2 regions of the Paenibacillus sp. FSL K6-1566 genome follow, and region 1 is predicted to be linked to the other one. Evidence: predicted binding sites of a transcription regulator. Region 1 holds the regulator's gene; the other holds the start of a gene.
The links. Region 1 encodes CtsR, which represses protease genes until heat stress. Its sites were predicted from a motif close to ATGGTCAATAAAGGTCAAACA; they were not measured.
Positions count from the first base shown of each region.

Region 1 (7,450 bases):
AACGACCGCATTCTCATCGCCGAACATCGCTTCGGCAAGCGCGCGTGCAAGCTCGGTTTTACCAACGCCTGTAGGTCCAAGGAAGATGAAGGAGCCCATCGGACGCTTCGGATCTTTCAGACCTGCGCGTGCACGGCGTACCGCACGGCTGACAGCCTTAACGGCTTCTTCCTGACCGATGACGCGGCTGTGCAGAATCTCTTCGAGATTGAGCAGGCGCTCCGTCTCTTCTTCCTTCAGCTTATTCACCGGAATTCCGGTCCAGTTCGCCACGACATCGGCGATATCCTCAGGCGTAACCTCGGAATCGGTGCGGCCCTGCTTTTCCTTCCACTGATTCTTCGTAATTTCGAGCTCTTCGCGCAGCTTCTGCTCGGTATCGCGAAGTGCAGCGGCCTTCTCGAATTCCTGGCTTTGCACAGCGGCATCCTTCTCCTTGCGGATGTCTTCCAGATGCGCTTCCTGGTCTTTCAGATTCGGCGGAATCGTGTACGTATTCAAGCGTACCTTGGAGCCCGCCTCGTCGATCAGGTCGATGGCCTTATCCGGCAGGAACCGGTCCGTAATGTAACGATCGGACAGCTTCACGGCTTGCTCGATCGCCTCATCCGTAATCTTCACGCGGTGATGCGCTTCATATCTGTCACGCAGCCCGTAGAGGATCTGAATCGCTTCCTCCGGAGAAGGCTGATCCACCGTGATTGGCTGGAAGCGCCGTTCAAGGGCAGCATCCTTCTCAATATATTTGCGGTATTCATCCAGCGTCGTCGCCCCGATGCACTGCAGCTCGCCGCGCGCCAGAGACGGCTTCAGAATGTTGGAAGCGTCGATCGCGCCTTCCGCACCGCCTGCACCGATCAGCGTATGCAGCTCGTCGATGAACAGGATGATGTTGCCCGCTTGGCGGATCTCATCCATAATCTTCTTCAGCCGGTCTTCAAACTCGCCGCGGTATTTCGTGCCGGCCACGACCGAGCCCATGTCGAGGGTCATGACCCGCTTATCGCGGAGCGTTTCCGGAATTTCATTATTGATAATGCGCTGAGCCAAGCCCTCGGCGATGGCCGTCTTACCGACCCCTGGTTCCCCAATCAAAACCGGGTTGTTCTTCGTGCGGCGGCTCAGCACCTGAATGACGCGCTCAATCTCTTTGCTTCGGCCGATGACCGGATCCAGGTTGCCTTCCTTGGCAATCGCGGTCAAATCGCGGGCCAAGCTGTCCAGCGTAGGCGTGCTTGCGTTTTGCGGCGTGCCGTGGTGGCTCGATACCGCCTCGCTGCTGCCGAGCAGCTGCAGCACCTGCTGGCGCGCCTTGTTCAGGCTGATGCCCAGATTGTTCAGCACGCGTGCTGCCACGCCTTCGCCCTCGCGAATCAATCCAAGCAAAATATGTTCTGTTCCAACGTAGGTGTGCCCCAGCTTGCGGGCTTCATCCATGGAAAGCTCAATAACCTTCTTCGCCCGCGGCGTGTAGGCAATATTGGTTGGCTGCTCTTGGCCGCGTCCGATCAAGGTCTCTACTTCGTCTTGGATTTTCTCAAGACCAAGCCCGAGGCCGATCAGCGCTTTAGCCGCAATGCCGTCTCCTTCGCGGATGAGTCCGAGTAAAATATGCTCTGTTCCGATATTGTTATGTCCCAGACGCACGGCTTCTTCTTGAGCCAATGCAAGCACCTTCTGAGCACGTTCCGTAAATCTGCCAAACATCATAATATTGCACCTCCACGTTTCATGTATATTTACCCTCACGAATTTCGGTGTATCGCCGCCCCGAAGGGTCGCGATGCTGCCCGATTCGCCTATTAAAAGAAACAACGGTTATATTCCATTAACCGAACCCTGGCATTTTTATCCCGGGTCAAGAAATATTCTTCCTGAAAGCTCTAGATTCCTGTCTCTTAATCAAAAGTTCATCTACGGCTTCGCAGCCAGCGTTTCCCTGATGAGCTTGGCTCTGTACATATCGCGTTCCGAAGGATTCATGCTCTCCCCGAACGTCTTTTGCAGGAAGCCCGGCTGCGTCTTCACATTAAGCTCATTCATCACCGAGCTGGCCGGACCTTCGAGCAATCCCAGATCCACACCGAGACGGACATCGGACAGCCGCTGCGCCGCTTCCTTGGAATCCATAACCGCCGCGTAGGACAGTATGCCATAGGAGCGCATCACCCGGTCCGTGATCCGCAGCTTGGATTCATTAAGAAGACGCTGTCTGGCGTTCTTCTCATGCTCAATGATCTGCAGGGCGACACTGTGAAGATTTTCAATAATCTCGGCTTCGGTCTGGCCAAGCGTAATCTGGTTGGAGATCTGGAACAGATTGCCCACAGCTTCGCTGCCCTCGCCGTAAATGCCCCGAACGGTCAAGCCCACCTGAGACACGGCCGAGAGAATCCGGTTGATCTGCTGGGTCATCACCAGCGCCGGCAGATGCATCATAACCGAGGCACGGAGGCCGGTTCCGACGTTCGTCGGACAGCTGGTCAGGTATCCCCGCTTGTCATCAAAGGCATAATCGACATGCGCTTCGAAAATATCGTCCAGCGCCGTCGCCCGCTCCCAAGCTTCTCTAACCTGAAAGCCCGGATATAAACACTGTATGCGTAGATGATCCTCTTCATTGATCATGATGCTGACGGATTCGTCCTCTGTCAAAATGACAGCGCCGTTTCGGGATTCATTGGCCAGATTGGGACTGATCAGATGCTTCTCGACAAGCACCCGTTTATCCAAATCGTCAATATCGCTCAATTTGATAACATGCAGCTCCCCGAAATCGTTCAGCCGCTCCCTATCCTTGATGACGCTGATCAGGCGCTCTAGCACTTCGCTCGACTGCTGATTCGTCGCCAGCAGCGGGAAAGGAAGCTGCTGCAGATTGCGCGCCACCCTGACACGGGTGCTGATGACAATGTCGGAATCCTGACCATTCCCGCGCATCCATTCGCTCAGCGCCGTATCGGTAAACCGGTGATTAGACATCACGCATTCCTCCTAGCTAAAAGTGCATCATCATAAGTTCCTCATCCTTGGGCGATATTTCGCTCAAGCTCGCGGATCCGGTCCCGAATCTCGGCGGCCGTTTCAAACTCCTCCTGCACGATCCGGAACTGAAGCTCCTTCTTCAGCTCCTCAATCTTGCGCTTGAGCTGAATGACACCGCCGGTCCGCTTCGGCACCTTGCCGACATGGGACGTATTGCCATGCACTCGCTTGAACAGCGGATCCAGGCGATCCGAGAAATATTTATAACACGAGCTGCAGCCGAAACGGCCAAGCTTGCTGAATTGGGAATACGTCATGCCGCATTCCTCGCAGCGCAGTGTCTGCGCCGGCTTGGCTCCCGCATTCTGGCCCTTGCCGGAAGGATCCAGATCCAGGAGCCCTGACAGCAAACTGTGTATAGAAAAACCATTCGACGTCCCGGGGATCAATTCCCCTTTTTCACGGGCACAAGATTCACAAAAATGAAATTCGGTCTTCTCGCCATTCACGATTTTCGTAAAATGCAATGTCGCTGGTCGTTTACCACATTCCTGGCATATCATACTCCATGCCCTCCTTACACAGACTCACTTACCTAACAAAGCAATAAGCATGGCCTTCATGATTCTCGCACGGAGCTCATCCCGGTAAGGAAGCTTCACATTGAGGCAATCCCTCGAAATGGCGGCCCGCATCAAGCTGGCCTCTCGTTTGTTCAAGAACCTTGACTCCTCCAGCTGGTAGATCAGCCCTTCCGCGACCGTCTGGTCGATCCGGCTGCCGATCGTATGATGCAGATGCTGGTGGAGTGCGGAATGCTGGGGAAGCTCGATCCGCTGGATGCGGATATAACCGCCGCCTCCGCGCTTGCTCTCGACGAGAAAGCCCTTCTCCAGCGTAAATCTGGTGCTGATGACATAGTTGATCTGGGAAGGAACGCAGGAGAACTGCTCCGCCAGATCGTTCCGTTGAATTTCAACGGTTCCCTCCGGGCTTTCCTGCAAAATGCTCTTGAGGTATTGTTCGATAATATCAGAGATATTACGCATGGTCTGTTCATCCTCCACTGTTTGAAACGATAAGACGGATTGTGATCTTACACGTCCGCACAGAGTCATACCTTTAAATTTTAACCATAATCAAAATCAGCGAACCCTGCCCGTTGACTTTGACTTTCTTTGACTTTAATCTCATTATAGCATAACTTTAAAATTTGCCAAGGGGGGGCCACAAAATTTTCGCGCCGGTCTGTTATTCGTAGTCTGCCCATTTTTTCTCACCCTTATAGCCACAGCCCCGCAGGAATTTTGCCTCTTCGAGCGCCTTCCAAGCCTGCCCTTAATCCCCACAACGCGCGCCCGCACTCGAGGCTATAGAAAAAAGCAGCCTGATCCCGGTTCCTGAACTGTGACCCGATTTGTGGACAGTTTGAAATAAACCGCCTAGAGCTTAGCTAGCAAGCAGATGACCTCTGAATTCATCGGGGGTCATCTTTTTTAATGTCCACTGGTATCGTTCTGAGTTGTAGTAGCTTATGTACTCCTTCACTCGCACCCTCACTTCATCAATAGTTTGGCAATCGCTAAAATCAACGTCGTCTTTCAAGTGACCGAAGAATGATTCCATCGGGGCGTTGTCCCAGCAATTGCCTTTGCGCGACATCGACTGCTTAAATCCTGCCTTAGCAATGAGAAGACGGGTTTTAGGATGCGTGTAGTGCATCCCTTGGTCGGAGTGCAGAATCGCTTCTGGATGAATGTTTCCATCTAATCGCTCTAAAAGACGCTGTAGCGTCCGCTCGACAATTGGAAGCTCGAGTGTTGCTGCCACGCTGTCGGCAAGGATCTGCCTGGTCGCCCCGTCCTTCACGCAGGAAAGGTATGCCCAGTGTCCGCTTCCATAGCGCAAATAAGTGATGTCAGTGAGAAACACTTTCTCAGGTTCGCCTTGGTCAAACTTTCGCTCCAGCAGGTTCGGACACGTCTTGTGCTCTTGAGTTGCCTTAGCCATCTTGCGGTAGGGGTTCGCCTGACGGATTACGGCTACCAAGCCTGCCTTTTTCATAAGCCGGCGAATCTTCTTGTGGTTCATGACAACGCCGCTTATCTGTTCCAGCCGCATCTTAATCACAAGCGCACCTGCTTTGCCGCGGAGCGCGTCAAAGTGCTGCTTGATGAGAAGGATGTCCTGCTCGTCGGCGGCAGCACGAAGTTGACGATCTTCTTCCGTCCCCAGCCACCTGTAATAGCCGCTTGGACTTACTTCCACGAGCTCGCATAGATAGCGTGTCATTCGTTTCAGGCCATATGCCCGAATGGTGCGATTTATGATCTCATAGCGCTCGGAGGGCGTCAGCGTTTCTTCTTCTGCCGATCGAGCGCTTCGAGCTTTTTTAGCATGTCCACTTGAGCTTCAAGCAGTTTGATCTGGGCCTTAGCCCGTTTCAATTCTTCTTCGGCTGACAACTGACCAGTTGGCTTGCGCCCTGTACTGCCCTTACCGCGCCGCTCTGTAGCCAAACCTTCCTCACCGTACAGTTCGAAGGTTTCACGCCACCGTTTTAAGCTGTCCTTGGGCTTCTTATGACCAATAACGTCCAGGTCGAAGCCGGCACGAATAAAGATTTCTGAAGGTGTCTGCCCCTGCTTGTAGGCTTTCAGCGCCTCCAGCTTGAATGCAGGTGTGTATGTAATGGCCGCCTCGGTCACATGGTGTACGTTTGGATTCTCCTCCAGCTTCCTCATTTGCTCCTCGGTAAAGAGCACCCGTTTCAACTTCCCCATTCTCGTATCACTCCTCGTCACATACCTTGATTAAAACACAAATGACCCACAAGAAGTCACTTTTTTCAAAGTGTCCATCTTATGGGTCACAGTTCATCCCCGGCCATAAGGCTGCTCTTCCCTGACTTTATTCCTTTCGAGCCTTCCCGCTGCGCCCTGTCTTTACGCGTCGTAGCTGATTAAATAATGCTGAAGCTCTGTATTGTAATAACCGATGCTGTATTCAATAATCGTCCCCGCACCGTCGTAAGAGGATCTGAGCCGCTTGAGGAGCGGCGTACCCGGACTGACGCCAAGCAGACCCGCCATCTCTTCATCCGCTACGGCCGCCAGAAAACGGTCGCGGAAATTCTCCAGCGTAATCTGGCTTTCTTCAATCCGGTCATAAAGGGAAGGGAGCTCGCCAGGCCCGAAATCCCCTCCCATATCGACAAGCGGCGAAACATAATGCGTATAGTGAATGTAGGGCTGCCCGTCCAGCAGGTACAACCGCTCGATGCGAAGGCATTTTTCGCCGAATTTTTCATACATCTCGCTATCCGGCTCGTGAAACACCCATTCGGTCTTCAAATGGCGCTTCTGAATCTGATGCCCTTCCTCGACCAAAATCTCGGTAAACAGCTTGCCCTTGGAAAGCTTCGAGAACGAGGTATTGCGGGTTACAATCGTCCCTACCCCGCTGCGTTTCTCGACATAGCCCTCCTGGTGCAGCTCCTGAATCGCATTGCGCACGGTCATCTTGCTGACGTTGAATTCCTGCTCCAGCTGCGGCTCAGAAGGAATATGGGTTCCCAAAGGATACACCCCATGCAGGATCCGGTCCTTAATGATCTTCTTGATCTGAAGATACAGCGGACCGTTCTTACGCGTGATCGACATACGTTCGTTCACCTTACCTTTCCACATCCGACCTATGATCACCCATTGCTCGCAGAATGTCAAGCTCTCCTGCTGTCGGCGTATCTCCAGGTACCGTGTGGGCCAGCATGGCTGCCGCTGCCGCGAATTCAACGGTCTGTACAGGATCGTATCCCTGCAGCAGGCCATGGATCACGCCGCTGGCATAAGCATCCCCCGCTCCGATCCGGTCATAGACTGAGAAGGTCAACGTTCTCGAAAAATGAAAAATTCCATCCTTATATAAATATCCCTTCAGGGAATGGGTATTGTCTCCATTAATATGGCGGTGGGTGCCGGCAAGGGCGGAAATGCCGTACGTCCCCGCTACCTTCGGGATCAGCTCCCCGAGCTGCTCCGCCCGGTCTTCCCGCTTCGTTTCCATCCCGAGAATATAAAGCGCATCCTTCTCATTCATGAAGACGATATCCGCAAGGGACAGCATCTCCTCATAATGCGGCTTGGCAAAAGCATAGCCATCCGCGCCCCACAGGGATGGCCGGTAGTTGCAATCGAACACCACCGTGCCGCCGTTAGCCTTCACTTCCCGCGCCAGGGTCTTCATCTGGCCCCGGACATTCTCGTTCATGGATAGCGTGATTCCGCAGAAGTGGATCACATCGATGCTGCGGGCAATCGCCGAAAAATCATACATCGCAGGGTCCGCCGTATTAAAGCTGCTTCCCAGCCGGTCCGTATAAGTGACCCGTCCGGGCCGAACGCCAAAGCCATTCTCCAAAAAATACATGCCGACGTACTTGCCGCCGCGGCTAATGAAGGAGGTA
Region 1 is NZ_JBBOSR010000001.1:5,851,103-5,858,552, forward strand. Features, by position in the region: gene clpC (ATP-dependent protease ATP-binding subunit ClpC) at 1-1,710, opposite strand, end outside; gene NST08_RS26435 (protein arginine kinase) at 1,915-2,982, opposite strand; gene NST08_RS26440 (UvrB/UvrC motif-containing protein) at 3,024-3,548, opposite strand; gene NST08_RS26445 (CtsR family transcriptional regulator) at 3,573-4,034, opposite strand; gene NST08_RS26450 (IS3 family transposase) at 4,435-5,340, opposite strand; gene NST08_RS26455 (HTH domain-containing protein) at 5,337-5,768, opposite strand; gene NST08_RS26460 (GntR family transcriptional regulator) at 5,931-6,647, opposite strand; gene NST08_RS26465 (sugar kinase) at 6,661-7,450, opposite strand, start outside.

Region 2 (7,450 bases), 5.6 Mb from region 1:
TTCAGCATATTTGGCACGAGTCTTCGGTCCGATGTCAATGCCTTCCCAATCAGCCGGAATACCATCGATATTGACAATCTTGGTGTTGGCATTTGCGCTGAATTCGTCGGTAACGACGATATCTTCAGGCAGGTAGAAATTCTTGCCGAGCTGCTTCGCTTTCTCGATGAATCCGAGCGCGGCATCCAGCTTCTCTTTATCAAGCAGAGATTGGCCGATTTCATGCCCTTGCGCCTTGAGGAAGGTATACGTCAATCCGCCGCCGATGATCACGTTGTCGGCAATGTTCAGCAGGTTGTCGATGACATCGATTTTGTCCTTAACCTTCGAGCCGCCGATAATCGCCGTGAACGGACGATCCGGATTCGAGAGGGCTTTGCCGAGAACGGACAGCTCCTTCTCCATCAAGAGGCCGGATACGGCTGGAAGATGATGAGCAATACCTTCAGTAGATGCATGCGCACGGTGTGCTGCGCCAAACGCGTCGTTCACGAACAGATCGGCAAGCTCTGCGAACTGCTTCGCCAGCTCCGGATCATTCTTCTCTTCACCTGGATAAAAACGAACATTTTCAAGCACCAGCACGTCGCCGTTTTGCAGCTTTTCGACCTGCGCTTTTACTGCTTCCCCTACAGCTTCGTCCGCTTTTGCTACCGGCTTGCCCAGCAGCTCGGACAGACGCTCGCTTGCAGGATTCAGACGCAGCGATTCGACAACCTCGCCTTTCGGACGGCCCAAATGGCTCGCCAGGATGACCTTGGCGCCCCGCTCCACCAAATATTGAATCGTCGGCAAAGTTTCGCGAATCCGAGTGTCGTCTGTAATTTTACCATCTTCGAGCGGTACATTGAAATCGACGCGGACAAACACCCGTTTGCCGCTTACTTCTACGTCACGCACACTTTTCTTGTTCATCTCCACGTTCCTCCTAACAAAATGTTCTCCCTCGCCGGGCAGCATGCCGCTGCTCTCGTTTCTCTCTCTAATCGCCCGCCAGAGCCGGCTTCTCTCGCTACTTCCCAGTACTCTGGCATGAAAACAGGTTAAAACCATGAACCAAAGAGGAGGCCCGTAAACGGAACTCCTCTTCGATTGGTTGGCTGGATCAATTACAGACCTTTGCTTGCGATGTAAGCAGCGAGGTCAACGACACGGTTGGAATAGCCCCACTCGTTGTCATACCAGGAAACAACTTTAACCATGTTGTCGCCAACAACCATTGTGGAGAGCGCGTCGATCGTGGAAGAAGCAGGATCGCCATTGTAGTCGCTCGATACGAGCGGCTCGTCGGAGTAGTTCAGGATGCCTTTCAATGGACCCTCAGCGGCTGCTTTCAGCGCTGCGTTAACTTCTTCTTGCGTAACGTTCTTGGACAGCTCAACAACGAGGTCCGTTACGGAAACGTTCTTCGTAGGTACGCGCATTGCCATACCGTTCAGCTTGCCTTTCAATTGCGGCAGAACCAGGCTAACCGCTTTAGCAGCACCTGTTGTGGAAGGAATGATGTTCTCAGCAGCTGCACGAGCACGACGCAGGTCTTTGTGCGGAAGGTCAAGCACTTGCTGGTCGTTCGTGTAGGAGTGAACGGTAGTCATCATACCTTTCACGATGCCGAACTTCTCGTCGAGAACTTTAGCGAATGGAGCCAAGCAGTTGGTTGTGCAAGAAGCGTTGGAAATGATGGTGTGGTTAGCAGCATCGTATTTCTCTTCGTTAACGCCCATAACGATAGTGATATCCTCGTCCGTAGCTGGAGCGGAGATAATAACTTTCTTAGCGCCGCCTTTGAGGTGAGCGGAAGCTTTCTCTTTCGCTGTAAAGATACCCGTGGACTCAACAACGATTTCTACGCCGTACTCAGCCCAAGGCAATGCTTCAGGGTTGCGCTCAGCAAATACTTTGATCTCACGGCCGTTTACAACCAGTGCGCCTTCTTTAGCTTCAACGGTTGCATTCAGTCTTCCGTGAGTCGTGTCATATTTCAAAAGGTGAGCCAGCGTGCTTACGTCCGTCAAATCGTTGATTGCAACGATTTCTACTTCGCTGTTGTTCAGCGCAGCACGGAACACGTTGCGTCCAATACGTCCAAAACCGTTAATACCTACTTTAACCATGAGTAGTTCCCTCCATATTTGTAAAATTAATATATTCAAGACCGGCCGTTAAGCCGATCAAGACAACGGGATAAAGAATAACGAGGCCTTGCACCTGTATGCTTGCTGGACCGTAAGGTTACGATGCCGCTGCATCGATCTCCTTCTCTACCTCCAGCGCAGCCGCCTCATCCGTAACGAGGATATCCTCGTGCCCGAATTTCAGCACGGCATGAATCGCTTTGCCTTTGCTTCGGCCGCCGGCAATGCCAATGATCGTCTCCGTCTGCATGATGTCCTCCAGCCGGAGCCCGAGAGTCAGCATCTTGTGGACAACCGCGCCTTCCTCGCTGAAGTAGTATCCGAAGGATTCGGCAATCGCCCCATCCTGCTGGAGGCTGCGGATCGAGTCCTCGTCCAGCTTGCGTCTTCTGGCCATTTCCATCGCGTCGCCGATCCCGTGGATAATGATCCGGGAACGTCGGATGACATCCACAATCTCCTGGATGTGCTGATCCTGCACTAGGGATTGATAGGCATCCTCGCTAAGGAGATCAGGCACGTGCAGCAGACGATATTCGGCACCCACGCGCTTCGCCATCTTGGAAGCAATCGTGTTAGCCTGAATTTCCATGCTCTCTCCGAGACCGCCGCGTGCGGGCACAAACCATGTGCCTTTCAGAGGCCCTGCCGCAAGCGGTGACATCTGCTCCGCGACTTCGGCGAGCGTGGATCCACCCGTGACGGCGATCGTATCGCCGTTCTCGACGAAGCTTAGCAGTGTTCTTGCTCCGGCACGTCCGAGCTCGCGCTTCACTTCCGGAGAGGATTCACTGTCACCGGGAATGACGACAACCTTGCGGAGTCCGTAGGCCTTCTTGATCTTCTCCTCAAGCTCGACCAGCCCGAACAAATCCTTCATGAGCGGCTCCAGTTCTTCGAGCAGACACAGTCCTGCATGGCTGATCCGCATACCGAGCGTCTCAATCTCGATCAGTCCCTGCGCTTTCAGAAGATCGGTTTCAGCCCGCAGAACCCGTTCCGTCATCGATAAGGATGACGCCAGCGTTCGTCGGCCGACCAGCCCGGACAGCTTGATCTGATGGAGGATCGTGTACCTTCGTTTAAAGGTGTACATCAAATCGGGCAGAAGCTGCTCTTGTATTTCTAATAGGTTACGCATGCATTCCACTCCTGCAAACTTTCGTCTCGGCTCTTCTATCGGTTGGACGTAAAATGTCCCGGGATAACCTTTTAAGTCCCACCCCTATTCTAACCAATAATGATGCAGGTTGCAAGTGTCCGAACGTATATTTCTCTGCAACCATCATTCTTATACATTATGGCCAAATCGAAACCTCTCTATATATCAAAACAATGTTTTATCCGCTCTTGTGTTTTTCTATTAGATAGGGTATAATCATCTTCGTTGCTGATTTTTTATATGCGCCCGTGGTCCAATGGATATGACGTAGGCCTCCGGAGCCTGAGATCGAGGTTCGATTCCTCGCGGGCGCGCCATCTTTAAATTTTCTCATATATGAATTACCCGAAAGTGCCCATGACGGCTCTTTTTTTTGCCCAATAGTTTGACTATCTTTGACTTTTTGATTAAAATTGTTTATCATGTGGGTAATACGGTAACAGTATTTATTAGTGATGCACTTAATGAGGAGGTTTTTCACGTGAGTTTTATACCTATGGTCGTTGAACAAAGCAACCGCGGCGAGCGGGCATACGACATCTATTCCAGATTGCTGAAAGACCGCATAATCTTCCTCGGCTCCGACGTCAATGACGTGGTCGCCAATTCCATCATTGCCCAAATGCTGTTCTTGTCGGCAGAGGATCCGGAGAAGGATATTCACCTTTACATCAATAGCCCTGGCGGTTCGATCACCGCGGGGATGGCAATATTCGATACGATGCAATTCATCAAGCCGGACGTCTCGACCATCTGTGTCGGTATGGCCGCCTCCATGGGTGCATTCCTGCTGAATGCAGGCGCTAAGGGCAAGCGCTACGCGCTGCCGAACAGCGAAATCATGATTCACCAGCCGCTTGGCGGCGCACAAGGTCAAGCAACGGATATCGAAATCCGGGCACGCCGCATTCTGAAGATGCGCGACAAGCTGAACCGTATTCTTGCCGAGCGCACCGGCCAACCGCTGGAGCGGATCGAGAAGGATACCGACCGCGACTACTTCATGACGGCTGAAGAAGCCAAAGAATACGGTCTCGTCGACCAAGTGTTGGAGAAGACGCCTTCGCAAGGACTATAAGAAGCAATACATGCAAAAGGCATGCACACGTAAAGGTGCATGCCTTTTTTCTTATGTCTGTATAGAACAACCCCAATGGTTATTTCTGGTATAATTGCATTGTTGATTCCTAATATACAGGGAGGTCCTTATGATCGGCTCTAAAATATCCTTTGTTTTCATGCTCGTGCTCGTCCATCTTCCGTTTCTGATCATGAACCTGGAGCGTGCCGTTTCCGGCGCCGATCCGCATGCAATTCATGGAGTTGCCTCCATTGTTCTTGTCCTTCTGCTTCTGTTCTCCGGTTTTGTGATGGGGTATACCAATCAGACATTCTACCCCCGCTGGTTCTCGGCTTATTGGCTCGTCGGCGTGTTCTTCATGGTCGTCGGCTACTTGCTGAAGCTCTACGTCGTTCTCATTCCATTCGTCCTTCTCTACGCCGTCCCCCTTTACGGGCTCGTCCACTACACCGGTCACTCGGAGGAGACGGTTTATCCTCTTGTCCATGCGGCCGTTGGTTGGGGAGCCGGTATAATTGGTTACGGAATTGGACATTCCCGCTTCAGACGGAGGGATCCTCAACAAGCAACATGAGATTCCATCGGATCCCTTCAGGATGGATTCGTAATTGGTTCATGAGCTTGTGAATGCCCATATCCGTCTGATTAGCTATACCCAACTGTGATGCAGACCCCTCCGCCATGCCCTACGCATACAAAAATCCCTTGGCCGCTAGGCCTGAAGTTAACCTCAGGCTGCGATCCAAGGGATTTCTTTTTGTATTCCGGCACATTGTTGCATCTTTACATCACAGTGTATCAAACGGTCACAGGCCTCGCGCCCCCTAGGATTCAGTTATCCCATGGTTCAGAACCTGCGGTTCCCATCCTTATTTCCATTCCTTCAGCTTCAATTCAAATTCAGGGAAGCCGTAGGCATAAGCCGTGTATTCATACAGCTGGAAGTACAGGACCACGGCGTTATCCTTCAGATAGAATTCCGCATCTTCCGGAACTCCTTCGAATCCGCCAAGGTAGCCCCCGCCCTTCTTCAACTCGCTCAAGACGCGGTTGTCGAGCTTCTTCTTCTTGCCCTTCAGGTCGATGAAATCGCCAAGCTTCAGCAGCTTTCCATCCTTCAGGGAGAACGTGAAGCTGTTCTTGAAGGTCATGCCGTGCGCGCCGCCGAGATAGGAATAATCATGCGCCGTAACACTCAGCAAGCCGTCCTTGTTGTAGTGGACCACAAAATTGCCTTCGAAGGCATAAGGGAAGCTGTCTTCACCCGGAGGAAGCTCCTTGATGCTTTCCTCTGCGCGGGCGATCACGCTTTCCGCATGCTTTTTCAATACGCTGTTGATTTGAGTTTGGGCCTCGCCATTGCTTAGGCCGCTGACAACCGGATAACTCGCAGCAGCTTCCACGCCCTGGATCGTCTTCTTCAACGTTTCCGATTTGATCGTTAGATCGCTCTGCTTCTTCGTCAAGCTGAGCGTCTTCGAGGACGGACTCCATTGTCCCTGGATCCCTAAGTATTCGCTGACCGTCTTGAACGGCAGATAGAGCCGTCCGTTGAGGATTTGACCCCCAGGCTCTCCGGCATAGAGGCCGTTGACCAACAAGCCGATTTCCTTCGAATCATACACAACGGCAATTAGTTGATGATAGCCGGCGTTCAGGGTATACGTACGGTTTTTCGAATCATATTTCAGGGGCATTCCCGCCGCATCCCGGAGTACGGTTGCAGGGATATAAGTAACTCCGTGCAGAAGGACTCCCTTCTGGGATAGGGTCTTGCCATTCCATTTCAATGTCACTTCATTCTTCTTCGCTACGTTGTGGCTGGCGGAAACAGAGGGCTTCGAGGGGCTTGCATCGATGACCTGTCCGTTCAAGCCAAGACTTCCGAGCAGGACGCCAGTTGCAATAATTGTTGCGCATACGCGAAATTTGGAATTCATATTAGTTCCACCTTTTCCAATTTAAGTTGCCATAGTTGTTTATTACCCTCATTCATTATAAAAAATCCGGACCACCGTTTGGTAACAAGTGAATGACAATTTTGATTCCATGCTATAGGAACTACATGAAAAATATGAGCTTATAGTCTTATTTCCCCATGTTTCTCCAATTCCCATAAACAGGCTGCTTCCTTCACCTGATCGATCTGCGAACCGTATCTCTTTATAGTGTCTTACCACTTCAGCTGGTTCTATAACATTCAAAATCTTTGGCATATCTCATAGACCGCTGCTCCTCCGTCATGATCCCCATTCCAATAAAAAAAGCCCTGCCCCTATGGGCAAGGCTTATAAAAAAGGTGCTAAAGCACCAATTCTCTATCGTCCGCTCTTCAGCTCGGTCCACAAGCGATCATAGATCTGGAGAGCTTCTCCGACGTTATCGAGCCATTCCGTGCGGCCCAGCTCCTCGTCGGTCAAGTTGATCATGGTGTTGCTGCGATAGTCCTCGCTGTGGAATTCCATCGCTTTCGTATTCGGATTGCTGTATCCGATATATTCGTAGTTCTTCGCGCTGACTTCAGGCTCCAGCATGAAATTGATAAATTTCTCCGCCAGCTCCTTGTTCTTCGCGCCCTTCGGAATTGCATAGTTATCCGAGAAGATCGTTGCGCCCTCCTCCGGCACCACATACGCCACATCCGGATTTTCTTCCGCGATGAATGCAGCGTCACCGGACCATACCGTTGCAATCCAGCCTTCCTCTTGAATCATCTTCTGCTTGATGTTATCCGTGTCGAAGGCAAGGACGTTCGGCAGCAGCGTCTTAAGGTCCAGGGCCGCAGCGTTAATCTCGGCTTCATCCGTCGTGCTGTTGGATTTCCCTTGCTTCTTCAGCGCCATGCCGATCATTTCACGGTTGTCGTCCAGAAGCAGCACTTTGCCCTTGTATTCCGGATTCCACAAATCTTCCCAGCTGTTGATCTCATCCTTCACGTACTTCTTGTTGTAAGCAATCCCCGTCACACCGGACGTGTAGACGATGGAGTACTTGTTCCCCGGGTCAAAAGAAGGGTTCTTAAACGTCTCCGAAATATTGACGAAGTTCGGGATATTGTTCATGTCGAGCGGC
Region 2 is NZ_JBBOSR010000001.1:217,899-225,348, reverse strand. Features, by position in the region: gene NST08_RS01085 (phosphoglycerate kinase) at 1-915, opposite strand, end outside; gene gap (type I glyceraldehyde-3-phosphate dehydrogenase) at 1,110-2,114, opposite strand; gene NST08_RS01075 (sugar-binding transcriptional regulator) at 2,233-3,276, opposite strand; tRNA gene NST08_RS01070 (tRNA-Arg) at 3,540-3,614, shown strand; gene clpP (ATP-dependent Clp endopeptidase proteolytic subunit ClpP) at 3,779-4,375, shown strand; gene NST08_RS01060 (hypothetical protein) at 4,506-4,952, shown strand; gene NST08_RS01055 (PdaC/SigV domain-containing protein) at 5,248-6,318, opposite strand; gene NST08_RS01050 (ABC transporter substrate-binding protein) at 6,697-7,450, opposite strand, start outside.
Region 2: the regulator CtsR is predicted to act here: its motif matches at 3,680-3,700, upstream of clpP (ATP-dependent Clp endopeptidase proteolytic subunit ClpP).